3 regions of the Mesorhizobium sp. L103C119B0 genome follow, and region 1 is predicted to be linked to each of the others. Evidence: predicted binding sites of a transcription regulator. Region 1 holds the regulator's gene; each other region holds the start of a gene.

Region 1 (4,185 bases):
GTCCGTCATGGCCCGCGCTCCGCCGCAGCCTTGCCGTGGCCGCCAACACGGAGCTCGACCGGGGCGTCGCCTTCCTGCTGGTGCCGGTTTTCCTGGCGGCCGGCGTCATCATTTATTTCTCGCTGGCCGGCGAGCCCGGCTTTGCGCAGCCAATCGCCATTGTGGTGCTGGCGACATGTTGCGCTGTCGCCACGCGACCTCGGCCGAGGACGCATCTGTTCTGCATGGCCGCGATGCTGTGCGCGCTCGGCGTCGTCGCCGCCAAGGTCGAGACCTGGCGCGCCGGAACGCAGATGCTCGGCTCCGAGATCCAGACACGGCTGACCGGCCGCGTCGTCAGTCTCGAACAGATGGAGAGCGGGCGCATCAGGCTGACGCTTGACGTGGTTTCGACCGCTTACCCCAAGCTGCGCTACGCCCCGGAGCGGGTCAGGCTCTCGGCGCGGACCGTTCCCGCCGATATGACCGCCGGCTCCCTGATCACCGGCTATGCCAGGCTGTTGCCGCCGACCGGTCCGGTGCGGCCGGAGAGCTACGATTTCTCCTTCGACAGCTATTTCACTGGTATCGGCGGCAGCGGCTTCTTTCTCGGCAATCCGAAAACCATTGCTACGCAGGGACCGCCGCCGCTGGCCGCGCGGCTCTCCTCGGCAATCGAGAACGCGCGCGAAAACATTGCCGACCATATCAGGGGCAAGATCGGCGGCGCCGAAGGCGAGATTGCCGCGGCGTTGATTGTCGGGGTGCGCGCTGGCATCCCGGACGAGGTCAACGAAGCGATGCGGCGCACCGGCATCTACCACATCATCTCCATCTCCGGCCTGCACATGGCGCTGGTTGCCGGCACCATCATGGCGTTGCTGCGTGGCGCCTTTGCGCTGTTTCCCGTTTTCTCTTCGCGCCGGCCGGTGAAGAAATATGCGGCCGCGGCAGCGCTTGTCTCGATCGCCGCCTATCTCGTTATTTCAGGCGTCGTGGTTGCCGCCGAGCGCAGCTTCATCATGCTGGCGGTCATGCTTGTCGCCGTGCTGTTTGATCGCGCCGCACTCACCATGCGCAATCTGGCGATCTCCGCCATTGCCGTCATCCTGGTGTCGCCGCACGAGGTGGTCGGTCCCAGCTTCCAGATGTCGTTTGCCGCCACCGCCGCCCTTGTCGGCGCCTATGCCGGCTGGGCCGATTACCGCGCCGACAAGGTGAGAACGCCGCCGGCAAAGCGCTCCTTCGTCGGCTTCCTGTCGCGAAAATTCGCGCTGGCCATGGGCGGCCTCGCCATGACCTCGATCATCGCCGGCAGTGCAACCTTGCTGTTCGCCATCTGGCATTTTCAGCGTGTGTCGCCGCTCAGCCTGATCGCCAATCTGGCCGTGATGCCGATTGTTTCGTTGATCGTCATGCCTTTTGCCGTGCTCAGCGCACTGGCGATGCCGTTCGGCGCCGACGGGCCGTTCCTCTATGTGATGGGCAAGGGTCTGATGGCGATGATCGCTATATCGGCCTGGATTTCCGAGCGCTCGCCGGTCGACGCCGTCGGGCTGATCTCCATCCGCTCGGTGCTGTTGGTGGCGGTCGCCCTCGTCATCGCCACCATGGCCACCACCTGGCTCAGGTTGGCGGCCGTGCCTTTCGCGCTGGCCGGCCTGTTGACGGTGCCGCAGGTGCTTACGCCCGACGTGCTCATATCCGAGGATGCGCATCTGGTGGCCATGCCGATCGGTGGCGGCGAACTCGCCCTCAACCGCGAACGCTCCAACGAATTCACCACGGACAATTGGAAACGGGCGCTGCGGGCCGAAACCATTATCCCACCTGAGATTTTCGAGGCAACAGATACGCGGTTCGATCTCGATCCGCTCGATCTGCCGCCCGGCTCGCCCTTCTATTGCACCGGCGATCTCTGTATCGCCCGGCACCCTTCCGGAGCCATTGTAGCGCTTGCGAAAGACCGCAAGACGGCGCGGCCGGCCTGTGCCTTCGCGAGCCTGATCGTCATCGATGACGCCACCGCCTACAATCCGTGCCGCAACCCGCTGGTGCTGGTCGTGACGAAGAAACAGCTGGCCCGCGACGGCAGCGCCGCCGTCTTCTTCGATCCGCAATCGGCAGCTGCAGCGCCAACCATCCGCTTCGCCGTCGACAAGCCGTATCGCCCCTGGCACGAGCAACGCCGCTTCTCCCGCGAAGCGCGCGGCCTGCCGCCTTACAACCAGCGTGAAAAGTACAAACCCAAGCCGGCTCAGTAGCGCCGGATCAATCCGACAAGCTTGCCCTGCACCTTCACCCTGTCCGGTCCAAAAATGCGGGTCTCGTAGGCCGGGTTGGCGGCTTCCAGGGCGATCGAGGCGCCCTTGCGGCGGAAGCGTTTCAGGGTCGCTTCCTCATCGTCGACCAACGCCACCACGATCTCGCCGGGGCTGGCTGTGTCGGCATTGCGGATGATGACCGTGTCGCCATCGAAAATGCCGGCCTCGATCATCGAATCGCCCTTGACCTCGAGCGCGTAGTGTTCGCCGCCCATGATCATATCGGGCGGCACCGAGATCGAATGGGTCTGATGCTGGATGGCGTCGATCGGCACGCCGGCGGCGATGCGTCCCATAACCGGGATTGAAATCGCGGAAACGGCATCGTCATTGCCGGCCGACATCGAACGCGACGGCGAGCCCGGCTTGATCTGGCGGCCGAGACCGCCTTGGCCCAACGCGCCTTGTCCTTGGCCGCCTTGCCCTTGGCCGGTTTGACCAAGACTGCCCTGAATGACGCTCGGCGAAAACTTCCTCGCCGCATTGAGGCCTGGTGCGATCGAGTCGGGCAGCCGCAGCACTTCCAGCGCGCGCGCCCGGTTCGGCAGCCGGCGAATGAAACCGCGCTCCTCAAGCGCCGTGATCAGGCGGTGGATGCCGGACTTGGAGGCGAGGTCAAGCGCTTCCTTCATCTCATCGAAGGACGGCGGGATTCCGCTCTCCTTCAGGCGTTCATGGATGAACATCAGAAGCTCATGTTGTTTGCGCGTCAGCATCGCGGCCCCCAGGGGTTCTGAAACCAGAATCAGAAAAAACAAACCCAGAACAAACACTATCTGTTCCAGTTGTGTTCCGCAACCTTTTAAAGTTTAATGAATGTGTTGACGTTTTGTTCAGCGTGACGTTCGGCACCGCGAGCGGCGCTCGTAGTCGTTGGCCGGCAACGGGGTGAAACGAAGACAAAGTGCCCTGCGTCGTCGGCTACGATCGCCGCTTCCTTTTCGGACGGGGCTGCGCAGCATCCGCGCCGGGTTCACTCTGGGCATAGACCTGCAGCGTGTAGCCGATGTGAGCGGTCATCAGAGTTTTCGCACGTTCGACGTCGCGATCGAGGGCCGCTTCCATCAGGGCGGTATGGTGTTCGATCGCCACGGCGTCGCGCAGGGCCGCCACGGCCTTCCGGTGGCCATCCGTGCGGCCGGCGGCGGCGCGCAGCGTCGGGGCCAGACCCAGAAAGCGGTGATGGCGATGCAATTGGTCGGAAATCGTCGCATTGAAGCGCAGCAGCCAGCTGGATGTCGCGGCACTGAGCAGCGCCGCATGGAAGGCATCGTGTTTTTCGTACCACGCGTCGACCGCATCATCCGATGGATCGTCGAGAACAGACCCGCACCGTGAGAGACGATAGTGGGCGGCAACGACCGCGTCTTCCCACTCACGGTCGCCCTCCTCGATCGATTCCACCAGCAGGGGCAGTTCGACCACCAGCCGCGCACGCGCCAAATCCTCGAGCTCCGCCCGAGAGACGGGAGCGACCGCAAACCCGCGGTTGCTGATGGCGGTCACAAGCCGTTCCGCCTCCAGCCGCGACAGCGCCTCGCGCAACGGCGTCCAGCCGATGCCGTAGGTGTTGCGCAGCGTGCTCAGCTTCAACGGCGCGGCAGGCGCCAGCCGGGTCGCAAGAATATCGCGCCTGAGCAGGCGATAGGCCGCTTCCGTCTTCGAGGTCTGCTCGTCATCCAGCATCGTGATCCATCAGACATAAACGCTCGGCGGATCATTATATATCAAAGCCTTTCAATGGGTGAATTATATATAATGTTTGACAGTTCAAGGGCGACCACTCAAGATCGCCGGCATGTTTGGGCGGCAGGCTCCGCCGCGCGCGTTTGTCCATGGAGGGGCGCCGGATCATGAGCACGACACCCGATCTCGCTACAAT
Region 2 (4,185 bases), on a different contig from region 1:
TTGAGGATATTGCTGCCGTCAATGCCTTCGGCGCTGACCGAGGCCATCGACACGCCGAGCGCTGACCCCAGGATTTTCAGGAACAGCGCCTCGCGCTGCAAATGGTTGAGCCGTTTGGAATCGTCTAGCCCGTCGGGAATGTTGGCGGGATCGAGGATCACCGCCGCCGCCACCACCGGCCCGGCCAGCGGACCGCGGCCGGCCTCGTCCATGCCTGCCACCGGCCACAGGCCTTCAGCCATCGCCTTCGTCTCGAAGGAGAAGTCGGGCTTTTCGACGATTTCTAAAAGAAGCGGAGAATCGGAACGCGCGCGAGCCATGTTGCGGCGAGGTTCGCATCGGCTCCGATTCTCCGCAAGTCCCTCCAGGGTCGAGTGGGGCAAGACCGGGAGGGCACCGTCTGCAGGCCGGGGGACAGGCCGGACGGGATTCTTGGGTCGCCTGCCAACCACGAGGGCAGGGCAGGCGCTACTCTCAGAGCAGCATCAGCTGCTCGGTCGCCTTGGCGGCGGCGACAAACTGGTCGGTTCGGAGGGTGCGCCGCTCGGCGTTGAGGCCGAGCCGCTTGGCCGTGATCTCGAAGCGCCGGCCGATCTGCCAGGCATAGGGGCCGGCGCCTTTCATCCGCTTGCCCCATTCCGAATCATAGTCCTTGCCGTCGCGCATCGAACGGATCAGCGACATCACGTGCCGGTAGCGGTCGGGATAGTGGCGCAGCAGCCAGTCCTTGAAGATCGGCGCCACCTCGAGCGGCAGGCGCAGGATGACATAGCCGGCCTCGCGGGCGCCTGCGGCGCGTGCCGAATCGAGGATGCGCTCCATCTCCTGGTCGGTCAGGCCGGGAATGATCGGCGCCACCATGACAGAGGCCGGGATGCCGGCATCGGAAAGCTGCCGGATTGCCTCAAGCCGCTTGGTCGGCGTCGACGCGCGTGGCTCCATGGTGCGCGCCAGCATGCGGTCCATCGTCGTCACCGACAACGCCACCTTGGCCAAGCCCCGTTCGGCCATGCGCGACAATATGTCGATGTCGCGCGTCACCAGATGGGATTTGGTGACGATGCCGACCGGATGGCCGCGCGCCTCCAGCACTTCGAGGATCTCGCGCATGATCCGGTATTGTTTCTCGATCGGCTGGTAGGGATCGGTGTTGGTGCCGATGGCGATGGTGCGCGGCTGATAGCCATCCTTCGACAGTTCCTTGTCGAGCAGCCGCGCCGCATCCGGCTTGGCAAACAGCTTCGCTTCGAAATCCAGCCCAGGCGACAGGCCCATGAAGGAATGCGTCGGCCGGGCGAAACAATAGACGCAGCCATGCTCGCAGCCGCGATAGGGGTTGATCGAGCGGTCGAAGGAAATGTCGGGCGATTCGTTGCGGGTGATGATGGTGCGCGGCTTCTCGACCTGCACTTCGGTCTTGAACGGCGGCAATTCCTCCAGCGAATTCCAGCCGTCGTCGAACACATGCCGGCTGACCGGCTCGAACCGGCCGGACGGGTTGATGCCAGCGGAACGGCCGCGGTTGCGATCCGGACGGACGCGCATGCCGCTCTGTTCGATCATCGCATTGGCCATCTCGGCTCGCCCTGCTCCGAAAGCAGCAATGTCCGCACGCACGATATGTTCCATTTTGGCCCTTTCCCAAGGACTGTCGGCTGGCTGTCGAATCGCTCTGTTCATGAAAATAATCCTATTTCGCTGATGAGAACAAATCAAGAACTTTTTAGTTGGACCATGCAAAACTGGCGCTGCGCCGGGCTTTCCGCTATTCGGCTAAAAATGCTCAGCGTTCTCATCGAAACCCGGGATGACGAAGAAGGCCTTGCCCGCACGCTCGCCTCATTGATCGGCGGCGCGGTCGAGGGCGTGGTACGCGATGTCATCGTCTGCGACACCGGCTCGACCGACCAGACGCATCGGGTTGCCGATCATGCCGGCTGCCACTTCGTGGCCGGCGGCATCGGCGCGGGAATCAGGCAGGCGAAGGGTGACTGGCTGCTGTTTCTCGAGCCGGGCGCAAGGCTGGCCGACGGCTGGATCGACGACGTCGTCGCTCACACGGCGCGGCAAACCATGCCGGCGCGCTTTTCCCGTGCGCGCGGCAGCCGCACGCCGTTCCTGTCACGGGTGTTTTCGGGCAACCGGGCGCTGGCCGAAGGGCTGGTCATCAGCAAGCGCCAGGCCGCTGCCCTGTCGAAGAACGCGCACAGCGCCGAAGCCCTTGCGCGCGGTCTCGCCACCAGGCGGCTCGACGCCGAAATCTGGCTGGCGCCGAAGAAGTGATGTTTCTCCCTTCTCCCCGTTCCCAGGGAGAAGGGTGCCCGAAGGGCGGATGAGGGGCAGCGTCGGCGTCCCCCCGGAATTGACACTGTCCGCTGCGCCGTCCGGCTTTTTCGCCGCAAAAACCTATTGTGCATTGCACAAAAGCTGACGCGGGATTAGCATTCCGTTGATGCGGGATATCGGGGTTTGGGTAGTGCCGGAGCGGTAAGCAAGCGCCGCGTCATCGTTGCTGCCGTTCATATCTGAGGACCCCGATGAACCTTTCGTCCCCTGACAAATCCGGCGCCCCCAGTCTAGAGGCCATTGCCCGCAACGGCAGCCTGCTCCGCCGCATCGCGGTGCGTATCCCGACCTATCTGTCCGACCTGCGCGAAAATCCCGCATGGCTGCCGATGTTCGTGCTTGCCCGCACCATGCCGGCGCGCAAGCTGCACTGGCTTGGCGCCAAAGCCGCGCGCCCCGCGCAGAGTGCCGGAGCTACGATGTTCAGGGGCGTCGACCTCAAGTCGATCCTCGCGGCGCTGCGCACCGATGGCCTGTTCTCCGGACTGGTCCTTCCGCAGGCAATCCACGAAGAGATCGCCAGCTTTGCTCAGAGCACGCCGTGCTTCGGCAATTTCGACCGCCGGCTCGAATTCATGCCCGGAGAACACGCAGAAGCCGAGAAGCGGTTCGGCCGCTCTTTGCTCAGCGGACACTATTTCGAGCGCATCCTCGGCTGCAAGGCGGTACTCGCCATCCAGAACGACCCGCTGCTGCTCGACATCGCCCAGCACTATCTGGGCGGGCAGGCAAAGCTGATCACCACGCGTATCTGGTGGAGCTTTCCGACCGGCGAGGCTTCCGACGCCGACAAGAACCTTGCCTCGCTCGGCAAATATCATTTCGATCTCGACGACTGGCGGATGCTGAAATTCTTCTTCTATCTCAAGCCCTGCGATGCCGGCACCGGCCCGCATGTCTATGTCAAAGGCAGCCACAACAGGCGCAGCCTCAAGCACCAGTTGACGCTGCTGGTCGGCCATCCGGCGCAAGACGTGCTCAAGGTCTATGGCGACGACAGCCCGGTCACGCTGACCGGCGAGGCCGGCCTCGGCTTCGTCGAGGACCCGTTCGGCTTCCACATGGGCACCGTGCCGTCCACCACGCCACGGCTGATGATGGAGGTCGGCTTCGGCGTCTCGCCGCCCTCGCGCCGCCGCTTCCACGGCGAACCGGTCATCCGCTGAGGCCGGAGCGGATCTCGACCGGCATCCAGCGCGCTTGCCGCCGGGCAATGCGACCCTCTTTGTTCTCGGCATCATAGTCCATTGGGACCGGCTCGCGGTTGAACCGCGGCCGGTCATCCAGCGCATTGACGATGACGATCGCTCTCGGTTCGCCGTCGGTGGTCACAGCAGCGACATAGACGCCGCAGTCCCGGCAGATGAGATAATCGGCGGTGCGCAATCCGAACCGGTATCGGTGCAGCCGGGCCTCGTCCTCGACCGCGACGATCAATCGCCCCTGCGGATCGGCGGCGGCGCGTGAGCCATGCCGGACGCAGAAGGCGCATTGGCAGGCGCGGATCTCCATCTCGGACGGCTCAATTCCGGTTTCGAGGGTCAGGTGGATGTTGCCGCAATGGCAGCCGCCGCGGTGCGCGCTCATTGGATCTCTTCCGTCTTGACTTGGCGACAGACTATCCGCCCGACGACCCGGAGGAAATGACCTCTCGAAGGCGCAGCCGCCATTCTGCCTGACAAAGGCAGCACTTGGCCGGCTTTGCCTTGGTTTACGAGGCGGCCTTGCAGCGCCGCAAATGCTCGTCCAGGCGCGGCATGATCTCGACGAAGTTGCAGGGCATGTGGCGGTAGTCGAGCTGCGGTTTCAGGATGCCGTCCCAGGCGTCCTTGCAGGCGC
Region 3 (4,185 bases), on a different contig from region 1:
TCGCCTCGGTGCGGTTGGCCTGCGCGCGCTGCCAGCCGGGCGTCGCATAGGTGTTGGAGAAGGCGCCGGATTTTTCCGCGCCGACATTGTCGAAGCGCGAGGCGCCGTAGGGGTTCTGCCGCCCTGCGCCCTGGCCGCCACGGCCCGACGCGAACGAACCGCCGCCATAGGAATTGCCGTAGCCGCCATAGGAGTTGCCGCTTTCGGCGACCTCGACATGGGCTTCCGGCAGTTCGTCCAGAAAGCGCGACGGGATGGTCGACTGCCACAGGCCGTGGATGCGGCGGTTGGAGACGAACCACAGATGCAGGTTCTTCTTGGCCCGGGTCAGGCCGACATAGGCGAGACGGCGCTCTTCCTCCAGGCCGGAGCGGCCGCCTTCGTCCAGCGCGCGTTGGTGCGGGAACAGGCCTTCCTCCCAGCCGGGGAGGAACACGGTCTCGAATTCGAGGCCCTTGGCCGAATGCAGCGTCATGATGTTGACGGCGTCAAGCTCGGCGTTCTGCTCGGCGTCCATGACCAGGGCGACATGTTCGAGGAAGGAGCGCAGCGATTCATACTCCTCCATGGAGCGGATAAGCTCTTTCAGGTTTTCCAGCCGGCCCGGCGCCTCGACCGAGCGGTCGTTCTTCCACATGTCGGTGTAGCCGCTCTCCTCCAGAATGGTCTCGGCGAGTTCGGTGTGCGGCGTGGTTTCCAGCGCCTTCTGCCAGCGCTCGAAATTGGCCGCCACTTCGCGCAAGGCCGCGCGGGGCTTGGGCTTCAGCTCGTCGCTTTCTGCGAGCTTGGCGGCTGCCTCCAGCATCGGGATGCGCAAGCTCCGCGCCGTGTCGTGGATCTGGCGGATGGTGGCTTCACCCAGGCCGCGCTTGGGGACATTGACGATGCGCTCGAAGGCGAGGTCGTCGGCGCCCTGCGCGACGACGCGGAAGAAGGCCAGTGCATCGCGGATTTCCATGCGCTCATAGAAGCGCGGGCCGCCGATGACGCGGTAGTTGAGGCCGAGCGTGACGAAGCGATCCTCGAATTCGCGCATCTGGAAGGAGGCGCGGACCAGGATGGCCATATCATTGAGCTTGTGCTTGGCACGCTGGTAGGTCTCGATGGTCTCGCCGACGGCGCGCGCCTCCTCCTCGGAATCCCAGGCGGCGTGGACATGCACCTTCTCGTCGTCCTCGGCGACCTTCTCGGTGAACAGCGTCTTGCCGAAGCGGCCCTCATTGTGGGCGATGAGGTGCGAGGCAGTGCCGAGGATGTGCGCGGTCGAGCGATAATTGCGCTCCAGACGGATGATGGTGGCGCCGGGAAAATCCTTGTCGAAGCGCAGGATGTTGTCGACCTCGGCGCCACGCCAGCCATAGATCGATTGGTCGTCGTCGCCGACGCAGCAAATATTCACGCTCACGGGCTGTTCCGCGCCTGCCGGCGCGGGCCCTCGCAACGGCTCGGACGCCCGGTCGGGCATGCGGCCTTTGGCCGAGCGCGCTTTACCCTCCCCTGGATGGGGAGGGTCGCCGCGAAGCGGCGGGGAGGGGTGACTGGCGCCGGCGCTGCCACCCCCACTCGCGCCGCTACGCGGCGCGACCTCCCCCATCGAGGGGGAGGTAGGTCTTTGCGCCAGCAGCCGCAGCCACATGTATTGCGCGGTGTTGGTGTCCTGGTACTCGTCGACGAGGATGTATTTGAAGCGCTTGTGGTAGTCCTTCAGCACGTCCGGATTGGCGCGGAAGATGCGGATCGGGTGGCAGAGCAGATCGCCGAAGTCGCAGGCGTTCAGCGTCTTCAGCCGCTCCTGATAGGCCTTGTAGAGTTCCCGGCCCTTGCCGTTGGCGAAGCTGCGCGCGTCGCCCTCGGCAATGTCGGCGGGGCCTTGGCCCTTGTTCTTCCAGCCGTCGATCATCTGCGCGAACTGCTTGGCCGGCCAGCGCTTGTCGTCGAGGCCTTCGGCCTGGATCAGCTGCTTGATCAGCCGTACGACATCGTCGGTGTCGAGGATGGTGAAATCGGATTTGAGCCCGGCCAGCTCAGCGTGGCGGCGCAAGAGCTTGACGCCGATGGAGTGGAAGGTGCCGAGCCACGGCATGCCCTCGACGGCTTCGCCGACGAGATGGCCGATGCGCTGCTTCATCTCGCGCGCGGCCTTGTTGGTGAAGGTCACCGCCAGGATCTGCGAGGGGAAAGCCCTGCCGGTGGCCAGGATATGGGCGATGCGGGTGGTCAGCACGCGGGTCTTGCCGGTGCCGGCGCCGGCCAGCACCAGGACCGGGCCTTCGGTGGTTTCCACCGCCAGCCGCTGCTCGGGGTTGAGGCCGTTGAGATAATCGGGCGCGCTGTTGGGGCCGCTGCGGGCCGCCATGGCGCGCGCAGCTATGCCCGACGGGGCTGCGGGCCGCGCATTGGGTTCGTCAAAAAAGGGCATGTCTTCCGCAAAGCCGGACATCTCCCCCGAATGTAGTGATTCGGGAGCGAAAGACCAGAAGTGTCTACGTTTTGTTCTGGTTTGAAAGTGAGATTCTGGGGCGCAGTGCGAATTTCATCGTCCCGACGCCCGACAATGTCGTGGAGGTGCTGCAGCGTGGGAGCGGAATGAAGTCGAGCGTTTGCTCTCGCCTTATGCTGGCAGGGCCAGCTTGACACACGCGGCCTGGGGGAGAAAGCTGGCGACAGGGCAGGGGCGGCTGCCCGTGAGGCGCTGCAAAGCGCATCAGTCGAAGGAGTATCGTCTTGGCTGTCGTCATCACCTCCCTCATCCTGTTCCTCATCGGCCTCGCACTTGGCGGCGGCGGCGTCTGGCTCGCGATGCTGGGCGGCAGCTGGTACTATGTCGTCACCGGTCTCGCCTTCCTCATCGCCGCATGGCTGCTCTTCCGGCGCAAATCGACGGCGCTCTGGCTCTACGCGGCGATCGTGCTCGGCACGCTGGCCTGGGCGGTGTGGGAAATCGGCTTCGACTGGTGGGAACTCGGACCGCGCGGCGGCATCATCGTGCTTCTGGCGCTGTGGCTGCTGACGCCTTGGGCAAGGCGGGGCCTGATCGGCCCCGACGCGCGCGCGCCGCTCATTCTGGCCGTGCTCGCATCGCTCGCCGTCGCCGGTTATTCGATGACGGCCGATCCCAAGGACATCGCCGGCGACCTCAGCGCCGACAAGGTGACGCCGACTGCCGATCTCGGCGGCAATGTGCCTCCGGGCGAATGGCATTTCTACGGCCGTACGCAATTTGGCCAGCGCTATTCGCCGCTCGACCAGATCACGCCCGACAATGTCGCCAAATTGCAGCCGGCCTGGATCTACCAGACCGGCGACGTGAAAGGGCCGGACGATGTCGGCGAAACCACCTACCAGGTGACGCCGCTGAAGGTGGGCGATGCGCTCTATATCTGCACGCCGCACAATTTCGCCATCGCCATCGATGCCGCCACCGGCAAGGAGAAATGGCGTTTCGATCCCAAGATCAAGCTCGACAAGGACCGCCAGCACCAGACCTGCCGCGGCGTGTCCTATTATGCCGATGCCAAGATCGCCGCCGGCCAGCCTTGCGCGACGCGCGTCTATCTGCCGACCTCGGATGCGCGGCTGATCGCGCTCGACGCCGCCAACGGCCAGGTCTGCCCGTCCTTCGCCGAAGCCGGCACGCTCAATTTGTTGACCAACATGCCGTATCCGAAGTCGGGCTATTATTACTCGACCTCGGCGCCGCTGATTGCGGGCGGCAAGATCATCATCGGCGGCGCGGTCAACGACAATTATTCGACGCAAGAGCCGTCCGGCGTCATCCGGGCCTTCGACGTCGACACCGGCGCCCTGGTGTGGAACTGGGATTCCGGCAATCCGGACCAGACAACGCCGCTGGCGGCAGGCCAGACCTACACCCACAACTCGCCCAACATGTGGTCGACGGCAAGCGCCGACGAGAAGCTCGGCCTGCTCTATGTGCCGCTCGGCAACCAGACGCCGGACCAGCTCGGGATGGGCCGCAGCGCCAATGTCGAGAAGTTTTCCTCCTCGATCACCGCGCTCGATCTGGCCACCGGACAAGTGCGCTGGGTGCGGCAGACCGTGCATCACGACCTCTGGGACATGGATGTGCCGGCACAGCCGACCCTGGTCGACATCACCACCGCTGCCGGCGTCGTTCCGGGCCTGGTTGGACCGACCAAGCAGGGCGACCTCTACGTGCTCGAC

What was found. Region 1 encodes LexA, which represses DNA repair genes until DNA is damaged. Its sites were predicted from a motif close to TGTTCNNNNTGTGTTCNG; they were not measured.
Region 2: X728_RS165545 (PA0069 family radical SAM protein) is a predicted target of LexA. The motif match lies at 1,704-1,721, and genes of this name have one in related genera.
Region 3: X728_RS140150 (UvrD-helicase domain-containing protein) is a predicted target of LexA. The motif match lies at 2,481-2,498, and genes of this name have one in related genera.

The regions. Positions count from the first base shown of each region.
Region 1 is NZ_AYXE01000011.1:120,387-124,571, forward strand. It holds gene X728_RS147525 (ComEC/Rec2 family competence protein) at 1-2,243, shown strand, start outside; gene lexA (transcriptional repressor LexA) at 2,237-3,019, opposite strand; gene X728_RS147515 (GntR family transcriptional regulator) at 3,225-3,989, opposite strand; gene kynU (kynureninase) at 4,157-4,185, shown strand, end outside.
Region 2 is NZ_AYXE01000001.1:101,439-105,623, reverse strand. It holds gene X728_RS165540 (ribonuclease HII) at 1-320, opposite strand, end outside; gene X728_RS165545 (PA0069 family radical SAM protein) at 475-1,629, opposite strand; gene X728_RS165550 (glycosyltransferase) at 1,780-2,283, shown strand; gene X728_RS165555 (hypothetical protein) at 2,538-3,512, shown strand; gene X728_RS165560 (aldehyde-activating protein) at 3,502-3,933, opposite strand; gene moaB (molybdenum cofactor biosynthesis protein B) at 4,058-4,185, opposite strand, start outside.
Region 3 is NZ_AYXE01000022.1:28,778-32,962, forward strand. It holds gene X728_RS140150 (UvrD-helicase domain-containing protein) at 1-2,440, opposite strand, end outside; gene X728_RS140145 (glucose/quinate/shikimate family membrane-bound PQQ-dependent dehydrogenase) at 2,725-4,185, shown strand, end outside.